2 regions of the Streptomyces sp. NPDC093546 genome follow, and region 2 is predicted to be linked to the other one. Evidence: riboswitches for the same ligand, from Rfam matches in the RefSeq annotation. Region 2 holds a riboswitch; the other holds the start of a gene.
What was found. Region 2 has a riboswitch for cyclic di-AMP ahead of ACIRNI_RS08925 (C40 family peptidase). Riboswitches for the same ligand answer to the same signal wherever they lie in the genome.
Positions count from the first base shown of each region.

Region 1: another riboswitch for cyclic di-AMP. It lies ahead of ACIRNI_RS21115 (transglycosylase SLT domain-containing protein); the one in region 2 lies ahead of ACIRNI_RS08925 (C40 family peptidase).

Region 1 is NZ_JBIWJG010000009.1:171,697-177,576, reverse strand. Features, by position in the region: gene ACIRNI_RS21130 (Tm-1-like ATP-binding domain-containing protein) at 1-641, opposite strand, end outside; gene ACIRNI_RS21125 (transcriptional regulator) at 849-1,565, shown strand; gene ACIRNI_RS21120 (nucleobase:cation symporter-2 family protein) at 1,647-3,119, opposite strand; cyclic di-AMP (ydaO/yuaA leader) riboswitch at 3,732-3,901, shown strand; gene ACIRNI_RS21115 (transglycosylase SLT domain-containing protein) at 3,906-4,670, shown strand; gene ACIRNI_RS21110 (hypothetical protein) at 4,681-4,956, opposite strand; gene ACIRNI_RS21105 (class I SAM-dependent methyltransferase) at 5,069-5,824, opposite strand; gene ACIRNI_RS21100 (aminotransferase class V-fold PLP-dependent enzyme) at 5,875-5,880, opposite strand, start outside.
Region 2 is NZ_JBIWJG010000003.1:532,785-538,664, reverse strand. Features, by position in the region: gene ACIRNI_RS08935 (M23 family metallopeptidase) at 1-1,096, shown strand, start outside; gene pcrA (DNA helicase PcrA) at 1,127-3,610, opposite strand; cyclic di-AMP (ydaO/yuaA leader) riboswitch at 3,809-3,966, shown strand; gene ACIRNI_RS08925 (C40 family peptidase) at 3,965-4,888, shown strand; gene ACIRNI_RS08920 (hypothetical protein) at 4,934-5,287, opposite strand; gene ACIRNI_RS08915 (NlpC/P60 family protein) at 5,579-5,880, shown strand, end outside.

The DNA.
Region 1 (5,880 bases), on a different contig from region 2:
CGCTCGCGGGCCGCGTCGACGCCGGGCGTGGTCACTCCCGCCATGCTCGCCGCGACCGGCGGCGCGCCGTCCCCGCCCCACTCCCCCGGGACCAGCGCCCGGGAGGCGGCGGCGAAGCCCTCGGCCATGCCGGCGACGGCGTCGGCGGCGTTCGCCAGGATCGGCTCCGACACCCGGTTCACCCCGGCGATGTCGACCACGCTGTACATCATGGTGATGTCGGCGGAACCGACGTACGGCGAGACGTCGCCCGCCGCCATCGAGGAGACCATCACCTTCGGCACCCCGAGCGGCAGGGCGCGCATGGCGCGGGTGGCGATGGACGTGCCGCCGCTGCCGCCGATGGCCAGCACGCCGTGCAGCCGTCCCTCCCGGTGGAGCCGCAGGACGGTCGCCTCGGCGCCGCGCGCCATCGCCGTCACCGCCGCGCCGCGGTCCCCCCGGGCGCGTAGCGCCTCCAGGTCCACTCCGGCGGCCCGGGCCACCTCGGCGCGCTCCACGTCGGCGGGTATCCGGGGGGAGCCGGCCACGCCGGTGTCGACGACCACGACGTCGACGCCCCGCCGCAGCAGCCGCTCGCGCAGCCACCCGTACTCCAGCCCTTTGGTGTCCAGGGTCCCCACCAGTACGACCATCGTCATGGCCGTACTTTCCCGGCGCGGACCCTGTGGTGGCAAGACCGCCCGTCCGACTACCGACCGGAAACATCCGACCAACGAACGAAAGCCTACAAAGGAATATCGCCTTGCTATCGAAGGGATTTTGACGCTTCCTACCACTGGACCATCTGTTAGCCTGCCCGCTCCTGGATGTTCATCCACTCTCTTCAGTGCGTTTAGGGGTCCTTCGTGTACAGCACTCCCTTCTCCCCCCGAGAGGCCAGAGCGGCGCGAGCCCGGATGGGCCTGACGACCTCGCAGGTCGCCCAGTCCATGGCCGCGTGCGGTGTTCCCGTCCACCCCGACCTGATCGCCGCCTGGGAACAGGGATCCCACCTCCCCTCCGAACCCCACCTCTTCGCACTCGCCGACGTGCTGTGGTGCTCCGCCACCACCCTCATGGGCATCGAGCCGCGCACCCTCGCGGAGCACCGGCTGGCCCGGAAGCTCAGCGTGGAGCGGCTGGCGCACCGGATCGGCATGGACCCCGCCGCCTACCGGACCGCGGAGGCGGCGCACCGCTGGGACGGCGACATCCGGCAGACCAGGGCGCTGGTGGACGCCCTGGGGCTGACCCTGCGCCAGCTGGTGGGCCTCATGGGCCGTGACGAGGAGCTGGCCCGGCACCTCCGCACGGCCATCGAGGGCCGCTGGAAGGTCCATGTGGCGCCGGTCGCGGAGATCGTGGTCGTCGACGAGACCTCGGTGGGGGACGCCCTGCGCACGATGCACACGGAGTTCGCGGAGTTCTCCGAGCGGTACATGGGTCACCTGATGGCCCGCAACGGCGACGCCCGGCTGAAGGAGGTCGCGGCGGAGCGCTCGGCGTTCCTGCACCGGCTCGTGGACCACTTCTGGGAGCTGATCGGTGAGGCGGGCGACGAGCCGCCGTTCGACGGCTTCTGACCGGAGACCCCGCGAGGCGCGGACGGCCGACGGCCCCCCGGACGATCCGGGGGCCGTCGGCCGTCCTGCTGCGAGAAGGGCTCAGCGCCAGGTGGCGCCGGCACCGGGGGTGGGGTGGGCACCCGGGGCCGGGTGGGCGGGGTGGGCGGACGGGGCACCCGGAGCGGGCGGGGCCTCGTCCTCGTAGTCCTCCCAGTCGATCTCCATCGCCTTGCGCCGCGTGAACGCGTTGAAGAACAGGTTCAGCACGATGGCGGTGAGCCCGCCCAGCGTGATGCCGCTGTCCAGCACCGCGCGTACGTCGTCCGGCATGCGCTCGAAGAACGGCTTGACCGTCGTGGGCAGCATCGCCGCACCGAGGCTCACCGCCAGGATGATGGCGTTGCGCTCCTCGCGCAGGTCCACCTTGGCGAGGATCTGGATGCCGACCGCCGCGACCATGCCGAACATCGAGATCGCCGCGCCGCCGAGCACGGGGTGCGGGATCGCGGCGACCAGGCTGCCGGCCTTGGGCAGCAGCCCCAGCAGGATCATGAAGACACCGGCGGCCACCACCACGAAGCGGCTCACCACCCGGGACATGCGGACAAGTCCGATGTTCTCCGCGAATGCCACATAGGGGAAGGAGTTGAAGATACCGCCGAGCATCGTGGACATGCCGTCGGCCCGCAGCGCGCGCGTGACGGTGTCGCTGTCGACCTTCTTCCGCGCGATCTCGCCGATGGCGTACACGTCGCCGGTCGTCTCCACCATCGTGATCAGCATGACGACGACCATGGCGACGATGGGCAGCAGCTCGAACTGCGGCATGCCGTAGTGGAAGGGCGTGGTGACGCCGAACCAGGCGGCGTCCGCCACCGCGTCGAAGTGCGCGTCGCCGAGGACCCAGGCGACGGCCGTGCCCACGACGAGTCCGATGAGCACGGCGAGGCTGCTGAGGATCGGCTTGCCGAGCCGGACCACGACCAGGATCAGGAGCAGGGTGCCGAGCGCGTAGGCGAGGTTCTTTCCGGAGCCGTAGGCGGGGTCGCCGACGAGGTGGGAGCCGCCGGCGGCGTTCTGGAGGCCCACCGGGATGAGCGTGATGCCGATGATGGTGAGGATCGTGCCGATGACGACGGGCGGGAAGTACTTCACCAGCCTGCCGAAGAACGGCGCGCAGAGGAACGTGGCGATGCCGGCCGTGATGACCGCGCCGTAGACGACCAGCAGACCGGCGGTGCCGCCGCCCGCGCCTATGCCGATCGCGACCATGGGGGAGACGGCGGTGAAGGTGACGCCCTGCACCAGGGGCAGTCGCGCGCCGACCTTCCAGACGCCCAGCGCCTGGATGATCGTGGCGATGCCGCAGGTCAGCAGGTCCGCGTTGATCAGGTGGACCAGCTGCTCGTCGGAGAGCCCGAGGGCGTTTCCGAGGAGTACGGGGACGATGACGGCCGCCGCGTAGAACGCGAGGATGTGCTGGAAGCCGTAGAGCGTGAGCTGCGGGAGGGGGAGCAGTTCGTCGACGGGATGCGTCTGCGTCCCGGAGTGCCGTCGGGAGACTCGTGCCATCTCTGCCTTGCCTTACAAGAGGTAGGTGAATGAGAGAGGAGCCGACGCCTCGGAGCCCGGATGTATCAGGACGAGGCCTCGTCGGCCCGTACGGAGCCGACGTCTGGCGGAGTTGCCGACACCACGTCGCCCTGCGCTTGGATGTGCGTCCTGGTTTGAGGACTTTCCTTCGATCGGCATGACGAAGCCGCCCTGCGCATGAGATCCGCAGGTGGAGCCGATCGGGGCGCTCACCCTAGTTGACGTCGGACGTTCCTCGCGAGTAACCGGAACAGCACTCACCGCTCCCCCGTCCCGCCAGACGCCCCTTTCGCCCATATATCTCTGGTTTCGGAGATATATGGGCTTACTTGAGAGATTTCTTCAACAACACCACTTCGAGGGCTGTTTGCGCGCGCCGTGACATGACTCACCTCGCGTCGCACGGGAAAGCACCCTCCCCGGCGCATTTCCCCTGCTGGGAAAGAGAATTGACTTTCCGGCAGCAGCGACTTCATGGCGTTTCCGTAACCACGCGTGCGCGTTTCGCGCCTTGTTCCCGCCCACGGCTCTCGCTTACCGTCACGGCAATCCGGTCGGACCGCCGAATCCTGCCGCCGCCCGGAATCCGCACCCACTCACCCACCGACGTACGGCAGGAGCGGGGGAACCAGGTAAGCCGCCGATCCGGAAACGGAAAGGCTCGGGGTGAAGTCGCGCGCGCACGCCCTCGTGTGTGCGTCGCGGCCGGGCATCTCCAGCCCGAACCCGACAGCTCACCTCGCAGGCGACGGAGAGGAATGCGCCATGCCCGCACAGGGTAAGCACCGTCGTCCCAAGAACAATCCGCTCGCCCGCCGTTTCGTCGCCGCGGGCACGGGCGGCGCCGCACTCGCCCTTCCCCTGTTCGGTGCCACCGCGGCCGAGGCGGCGCCGAACGCGACGCCGAATGCGGCGCCTGCCGCCGCCGCGAAAAAGGCCCCGGCGTCGCCCGTCACGTATTCCGTGACCGCGGGCGACACCCTTTCCGAGATCGCACAGGACCACGGCGTCAGCGGCGGCTGGAAGAAGCTGTACGAGGACAACAAGTCGGTCGTCGGCGACAACCCGTCGCTGATCCGCCCCGGCATGAAGCTCACCATCGGCGCGAAGTCCACCGCCGCGCCCGCGTCGACCGAGCGGGCCAGCCGCTCGACCGCCCGGCCGGCGCTCGCGAAGACGGCGAAGCCCGCCGCCAAGCCCGCGACGTACGCGAACAACCTCGACGGCTGGATCAAGGAAGCGCTGGCCATCATGGCCGAGCGCGGCATTCCCGGCTCGTACGAGGGCATCCACCGCAACATCCTGCGCGAGTCCTCCGGCAACCCGCTCGCCATCAACAACTGGGACTCCAACGCCGCCGCGGGCACCCCGTCCAAGGGTCTCCTCCAGGTCATCGACCCCACGTTCCGCGCGTACCACGTGCCCGGCACGTCGACCGACCCGTACGACCCGGTCGCCAACATCACCGCCGCCTGCAACTACGCCGCCGACCGCTACGGGTCGATCGACAACGTCTTCGGCGCGTACTGAGCCGCCGGCCTCACGGGCGGGGGACGGTCGCCCCGCCGCCGGACCGCACGGCTTCCACCACGGCGTCGTGCAGCACGCGGCTGGCCTCCTCCGACGAGCACGGCACAGGACTGCCGCTCATCGGGAACCAGTCGGAGGCCCCGCTGTGCTGCACGGCCACCCGTGCCTCGCCGTCGACCCAGGTGGTGTGCACGTCGAGTTCACCGGTGATGACACCGACCGTGTCGGTGCTCACGCCACCGCGTCCGGCGAAGACCCGGACCGTCGTCCACGATGCCCACGTCACGTTCCCATGCTGACCCCGCTCCGCCGGTCGCGCGACCGGCGGAGCGGGGCGGTTGCGTGAAGGAGCCGTGACGCCACGGGACGTGGTCGGCGAACCCGGTTGGCGCACGCGGTCAGCGCACGGCCACGAGGACATGGCTGTTGCCGAACTGCCAGACCGCTCCCGCCTCCTCGAAGCCGGCCTCGCGCAGCAGGGCGAGGTGCCCGGAGAGGGTCAGGTCGTTTCCCTCGCAGCGCGGGTGCCGGTGGTGGCGGTGGGCGGAGAACAGCGGCGCCAGCTCCGGGTCGGCGGCGACCCCGGACCACCATGTCTCCCAGTCGTCGTCGGCGACGGCCGGTTCCCGCTCGGCCCGTCGGCGCCCGATGTGCAGGGCCAGCTCGCCGAGCTTCGCGGAGTCGGGACAGATGTGGTCGCAGTTGACCAGCACCCCGCCGGGGCGCAGCCGCCCGGCGAGGTCGCGGTAGACGCGGCGCAGGGTGCGCTCGCTGAGGTAGTGCAGCGCCGTCGTGGAGACGGCCGCGTCCACCGGCCCGGCCGTCCCGGCGGCGTCCAGCCAGCCGGGCTCGCCGATGACGGCCTCCACGTACCGCACGGCCGGACCGTAGTAGGCCCGGCCGAGCTCCAGGAGGCGCGGGTCGGCGTCGACCGCCACGACCCGGGCGCGGGGCATCCGGCGGGCCAGGCGCGCGGCCAGGGAGCCGGGCCCGCTGCCCAGGTCGAGGACGAGGGGCGCCCGCCGGTCCGCCGTCACGCCCTCGACGATGTCGGCGATGACGGTGAACGCCTCCTCGCGGTCGATCGCGTACCGCTGCTGCTGTCTCTCCCAGCGGTCCACCCATCGCGCGGCCGCCACCGTGCTGACACTCATGTCCCCCGCACCTCTGCCTTCTCGCCATGCCATCTAATCGGTCATGGAAATCATTG
Region 2 (5,880 bases):
CGAGTACTCCGAGTACACCGGCCAGTGGGACGCCGGCGCCTGGAACAACCAGCCGCAGAACGACCAGCAGCAGACCGAACAGCCGCAGAGCGCACAGCCGCAGTACGACACCGCCGCCTACGACGCCACCGCCTGGCACTACGCGCCCACCGAGACGTTCGTACCGGAGCAGTACGACTACGCCTCGGCAGAGGCCCTCCAGCCGGAAGCTCCTCACGAAGCCCCCGAGCCGGAGCAAGAACCGGAGCAGGAACCGGCGCACGACGCGGAGGCCGTGGCCGACGCCGCGACCGTCGCCGCGCCCGTCGTCCCCCGTCCCGCCCGCCGCTCCGGCGGAGGCGGCGGCGGCCGTGGCCGACGGCGTACCCCCGCGAAACGTTCCGCGCTCCTGACCGTCGCCGTGCCGTCCGCCTGCGTGATGGGTGTCGCCGGAATCGCGGCGGCCTCCGTCAGCGGCCTCACCGGAGGCGAGCAGAAGGCCGAGGCCAAGCCGGTGACCGCCGAGGACCCCTCCTCCGTCAAGACCGTCGCCGCCGCCAACAGCGCCCTGGACACCCAGCTCGCCGCGCTCAGCGCCGACGCCCGCGACTTCGGCGACCGCGCCAGTCGCACCCAGGAGCGCATCGACCTCAAGAACCGCCAGGAGGCCGAGCGCAAGAAGCGCGAGGAGGAGGCCGCGCGCCGCGAGGCGCTGCGCCCCAAGTTCGCGCTCCCCGTCAAGCTGCACCAGCTCAGCGCGTACTACGGGCAGGCCGGCGTCAACTGGATGTCCCTGCACAGCGGGATCGACTTCCCCGTGCAGTACGGCACGCCCGTGATGGCCGCCACCGACGGCACCGTACGCACCCAGTGGAACAGCGCCTACGGGAACATGGCGATCGTGACCGCCAAGGACGGCACCGAGACCTGGTACTGCCACCTCAGCAGCACCAAGATCCGGTCCGGCGAGGTCAAGGCCGGTGACGTCATCGCGTACTCCGGCAACTCCGGCAACTCCACCGGACCGCACCTGCACTTCGAGGTACGTCCCGGCGGCGGCTCCCCGATCGACCCGCTGCCGTGGCTGCGCAGCCACGGTCTCGACCCGACCGGCTGAACCGGCAGCCGGTTCAGCCGGTTCAGCCGGCTAGAGCTTCTCGACCGGCGCGTACCGCAGCAGCAGCCGCTTCGGCTTGTCGTCCCCGAAGTCGATCGTCGCCTGCGCGTCCCCGCCCGCGCCCGTCACCGCCATCACGGTGCCGAGCCCGAACTGGTCGTGCGTCACCCGGTCCCCGACCGCCAGCGCGATCACCGGCTTGTCGGTCGTACGCCGCGTGGCGAAGCCCGACGGGCCGGAACGGGACCGCGAGGACGACAGGGAGGCCGTAATCCCGGAGGCCGGGCCGCCGGACGACGGCTTGGCCATCGCGCCCGTGCGCTTCCACTCCAGGTGCTGGGCCGGGATCTCCTCCAGGAACCGCGAGGGCGGGTTGTACGAGGGCTGGCCCCACGCGCTGCGCATCGACGACCGCGTGAGGTAGAGCCGCTCGCGGGCGCGCGTGATGCCCACGTACGCCAGGCGCCGCTCCTCCTCCAGCTCCTTGGTCTGGCCGAGGGCGCGCATGTGCGGGAAGACGCCGTCCTCCATGCCCGTCAGGAACACCACCGGGAACTCCAGGCCCTTGGCGGTGTGCAGCGTCATCAGCGTGATGACGCCGGAGCCTTCCTCGTCCTCGTCCGGGATCTGGTCGGAGTCGGCGACCAGCGCCACCTGCTCCAGGAACTCGGCGAGCGTACCGGGGTTGTCGCCGCGCTCCTGCTCGAACTCCAGGGCCACGGCGGCGAGCTCCTGGAGGTTCTCGATGCGGGTCTCGTCCTGCGGGTCGGTGGAGGCCTGCAGCTCGGCGAGGTATCCGGTGCGCTCCAGGACCGCCTCCAGGACCACGGCCGGTCCGGCGCCGGACTCGGCGATGGTGCGCAGCTCGTCCAGCAGCGTGTTGAACCGCTTCACGGCGTTCGCGGAGCGCGCCGCCATGCCGTACGCCTCGTCGACGCGGCGCAGCGCCTGCGGGAAGGTGATCTTCTCGCGGAGCGCGAGCGCCTCGATCATCGCCTCGGCGCGGTCGCCGATGCCCCGCTTGGGCACGTTGAGGATGCGGCGCAGCGGGACGCTGTCCTCCGGGTTCGCCAGCACGCGCAGGTACGCCAGGACGTCCCGGACCTCCTTGCGCTCGTAGAAGCGGACGCCGCCGACGACCTTGTACGGCAGGCCGACGCGGATGAAGATCTCCTCGAAGACACGGGACTGGGCGTTCGTCCGGTAGAAGATCGCGACGTCGCCGGCCTTCGCCTCGCCCGCGTCCGTCAGCCGGTCGATCTCGTCGGCGACGAACTGCGCCTCGTCGTGCTCGGTGTCCGCGACGTACCCGATGATCCGCGTCCCGGGGCCGGCGTTCGTCCACAGGTTCTTGGGGCGGCGGCTCTCGTTGCGCTCGATCACCGCGTTGGCGGCGGAGAGGATGGTCTGCGTGGAGCGGTAGTTCTGCTCCAGCAGGATCGTCGTCGCGTCGGGGTAGTCCTCCTCGAACTGGAGGATGTTGCGGATGGTCGCGCCGCGGAAGGCGTAGATCGACTGGTCGGCGTCACCCACGACGCACAGCTCGGCCGGGTCCAGGTCCTCGTAACCGGTGCCCACCAGCTCGCGTACGAGCGTGTACTGCGCGTGGTTGGTGTCCTGGTACTCGTCGACGAGGACGTGGCGGAAGCGGCGGCGGTAGTGCTCGGCGACGTCCGGGAACGCCTGCAGCAGGTGGACCGTCGTCATGATGATGTCGTCGAAGTCCAGGGCGTTGGCCTCGCGCAGCCGCGCCTGGTACATGCGGTACGCCTCGGCGAGCGTCTTCTCGAAGCCTCCCCCTAGGCCTTCGGCCTGGGAGGTGCCCCCAGCGGCCTGGTCGGCGAAGGTCTCCTCGTCGATCAGCTCGTTCTTCAGGTTGGAGATCTTGGCGCTGAAGGACTTCGGCGGGAACTTCTTCGGGTCGAGGTCCAGGTCGCGGCAGACCAGCGCCATGAGGCGCTTGGAGTCGGCGGCGTCGTAGATCGAGAAGGACGACGTGAAGCCGAGCCTCTTCGACTCGCGGCGCAGGATGCGCACGCACGCGCTGTGGAAGGTCATCACCCACATGGCGTTGGCGCGCGGGCCGACGAGCTGCTCGACGCGCTCCTTCATCTCGCCCGCGGCCTTGTTGGTGAAGGTGATCGCCAGTATCTGGCCGGGGTGCACGTGCCGGGTGCCCAGGAGGTGCGCGATGCGGTGGGTCAGCACCCGGGTCTTGCCGGAGCCGGCACCGGCGACGATGAGCAGCGGCGAGCCGGTGTGGACGACGGCGGCGCGCTGCTGGTCGTTCAGCCCCTCCAGCAGCGCGGCGGGGTCCACGACGGTGCGCGGCGCGCCGTCGCGGTGGTACGCGTCCCGGGCCGGGGGCACGTCGAAGCGGTCCCCGAAGAGGTCGTGCGGGACCTCCTCCGGGGCCGGGGCGTGGTCCTCGGCGTCCTCGGGGGGCGGCGGCGGTTCCTCGGAGGTGTGGTTCCGCAGGTCCGCCAGGAAGCTGTCGTCAAAGAGGCTGCTCATCGCCTATCGAGTCTAGGCCGCCCCACTGACAGTCGGGGCCGAACCGGTTTCGTCGCTCACCGCGACCACACATAAGCGCCGGGTAAAGGTCACGAAAATGTATCCGGCATATCGAACATCATCCTTCACAGCACCACCACACGTTGGCTAGCGTGCCGACCAAGCGGACCGTTCCCTCATCGGCGAACCACGCCGATCGGACCGCCCACGCCGAATCCGCTCTCCCCGCACGGGAGTTGGAACCGGGGACCCAACCATGCACCATGGGGTGAATCGGCCGTTTCCGCAGGCCGTAGGGCACCTTCCGTTCGCCCGAACCCGCCGGCTGACCCGGTAGGCGGCCTACGGAAGGAGATGCCGGCCTTGGCGTCGCATCGCAAGCCGCGCAGCAGCACCACCCGCACGTTCGGTACGTTTGGTTCGTTTGGTACGAATTCCCCCGCCGTCGGGGTCACGACGGCCGCCATCGCCTCGGTCACGACCCTGCTGTCCGCTCAGTCCGCCCAGTCCGCCGAAGTCGCACCGGGCCGGCCGACGGTCGAGGAGGTGCAGAGAAAGGTCGACGACCTCTACCGGCAGGCCGGCACGGGTACGCAGGCGCAGCGGTACGCCACTCCCGTGCAGCCCGTGCAGCCCGTCCAGCCCGTCCAGCCCGTCCAGCCCGTCCAGCCCGTCGGCGATGGCGTCGAAGTCGTCGAGGTGGCGAAAGCGGAGCCCGCCGCGCGGCAGGGCGAGTCGGCGAAGACCCCCGACGCGCTGCGGGCCGGCAAGCGGACGGTGCAGCGCAAGCTCGCGGAGGCGCGCGCCCTGCTGGCCCGGACGGAGGCCCTCGCGGAAACCCGCGCGGAGGCGCCGTCGTACGAACCGGCGCACGAGCCGACGTACGCACCGGAAGCCCGCGAGGCCGATACCGGCCCCGATCGCGCCGCGGCCAAAGCCGACAAGGTGCTGGCCTTCGCCCGCGCCCAGCTCGGCAAACCGTACGTGTGGGGCGCGGCCGGCCCGAGCTCGTACGACTGCTCCGGCCTGACCCAGGCGGCCTGGAAGGCGGCGGGTGTCGACCTGCCGCGTACCACCTGGGAACAGGCCCACGTCGGCACGCGCGTCTCCATGGACGAGCTGCGCCCCGGCGACCTGGTGTTCTTCTACGACGACATCAGCCATGTCGGCATCTACCAGGGCGACGGCGTGATGATCCACGCCCCGCGGCCCGGGATGAACGTACGCGAGGAGCCGGTCCACTCCATGCCGGTGTCCGGCTGCGTGCGCCCCGCGTAAGAGAGACCCCGAAAGACCCCGGGCTCAGACCTCAGACCTCAGGCCTCAGGTCCAGAGCGTCGCGATGAAGATGTTGGCGACGGTGAGGCCGCCCACGGCGCCGAAGAGCGGCTTCTCGACCGTCTCCTCGTCCCGCTTGACGTAGACCAGGCCGAGAATGACGACCAGGATCGCCAGCTTCACGCCGATCTTGATGTTGTTCACGGTCTGGTCGTCGGCCTGGTTCAGCCCGACCAGGGCCACGCCCGTGACCAGCATGGTCAGCGCGCCGTGCAGCATGCCGGGGCTGAAGCGCGCCGTGCCCGCGCCCATCGCCTTCATCTGGGACAGGAAGCCGCCCAGCAGGGCGCCGATACCGATGATGTGCAGCGCGACGAAGACATTGATGAGTACGTCCATGCGCCGGAGCCTAACCGGGGCCATAGCACCGGCCCCCGGCCGGGGTTGCCTCATTCGTCGCCTCGGTCACAGTTGATACGGAATGCGCGGTTCCAGGTGCGTCGCCGCCGACGGAAGCCGCCTCCGAACTCTCACCTGCGGGCAATTGCGGTCACTCCCCCTCACCGCCGTGACCGGCGGGCTTAGCGTCCTCCCCCAGGTGGCCGGTTCTCCCACCGCCGTCTTCCGACTCCCGGGCGGCGGCCGGCCACCCCACCCACACGTGACAGGGAAGGGAAGTGACCCGCCCTCGTGGCAGCTCACCCAGAACCTCCGCAGCACCGCAAGCACCGCAAGCCCCGGCAGAGATCCCTGAACGGATCGGCGGCCGGGCGCACCGCCGCCGGCTTCGTCCTCGCCGGGGCGGCGACCGCCACCGTCCTCGGCGGCACCGGGCACGCGGAGCCCCGCCTCTCCCCCGCCCAGATCAGGACCGAGGTGGACCGGCTGCACCGGGAGGCCGAGGAGGCCACCGAGCGGTACAACGGCGCCAAGGAGCAGGCCGACAAGGCACGCTCCTCGCTGGACGCCCTGCGGGACGAGGCCGCCCGCCG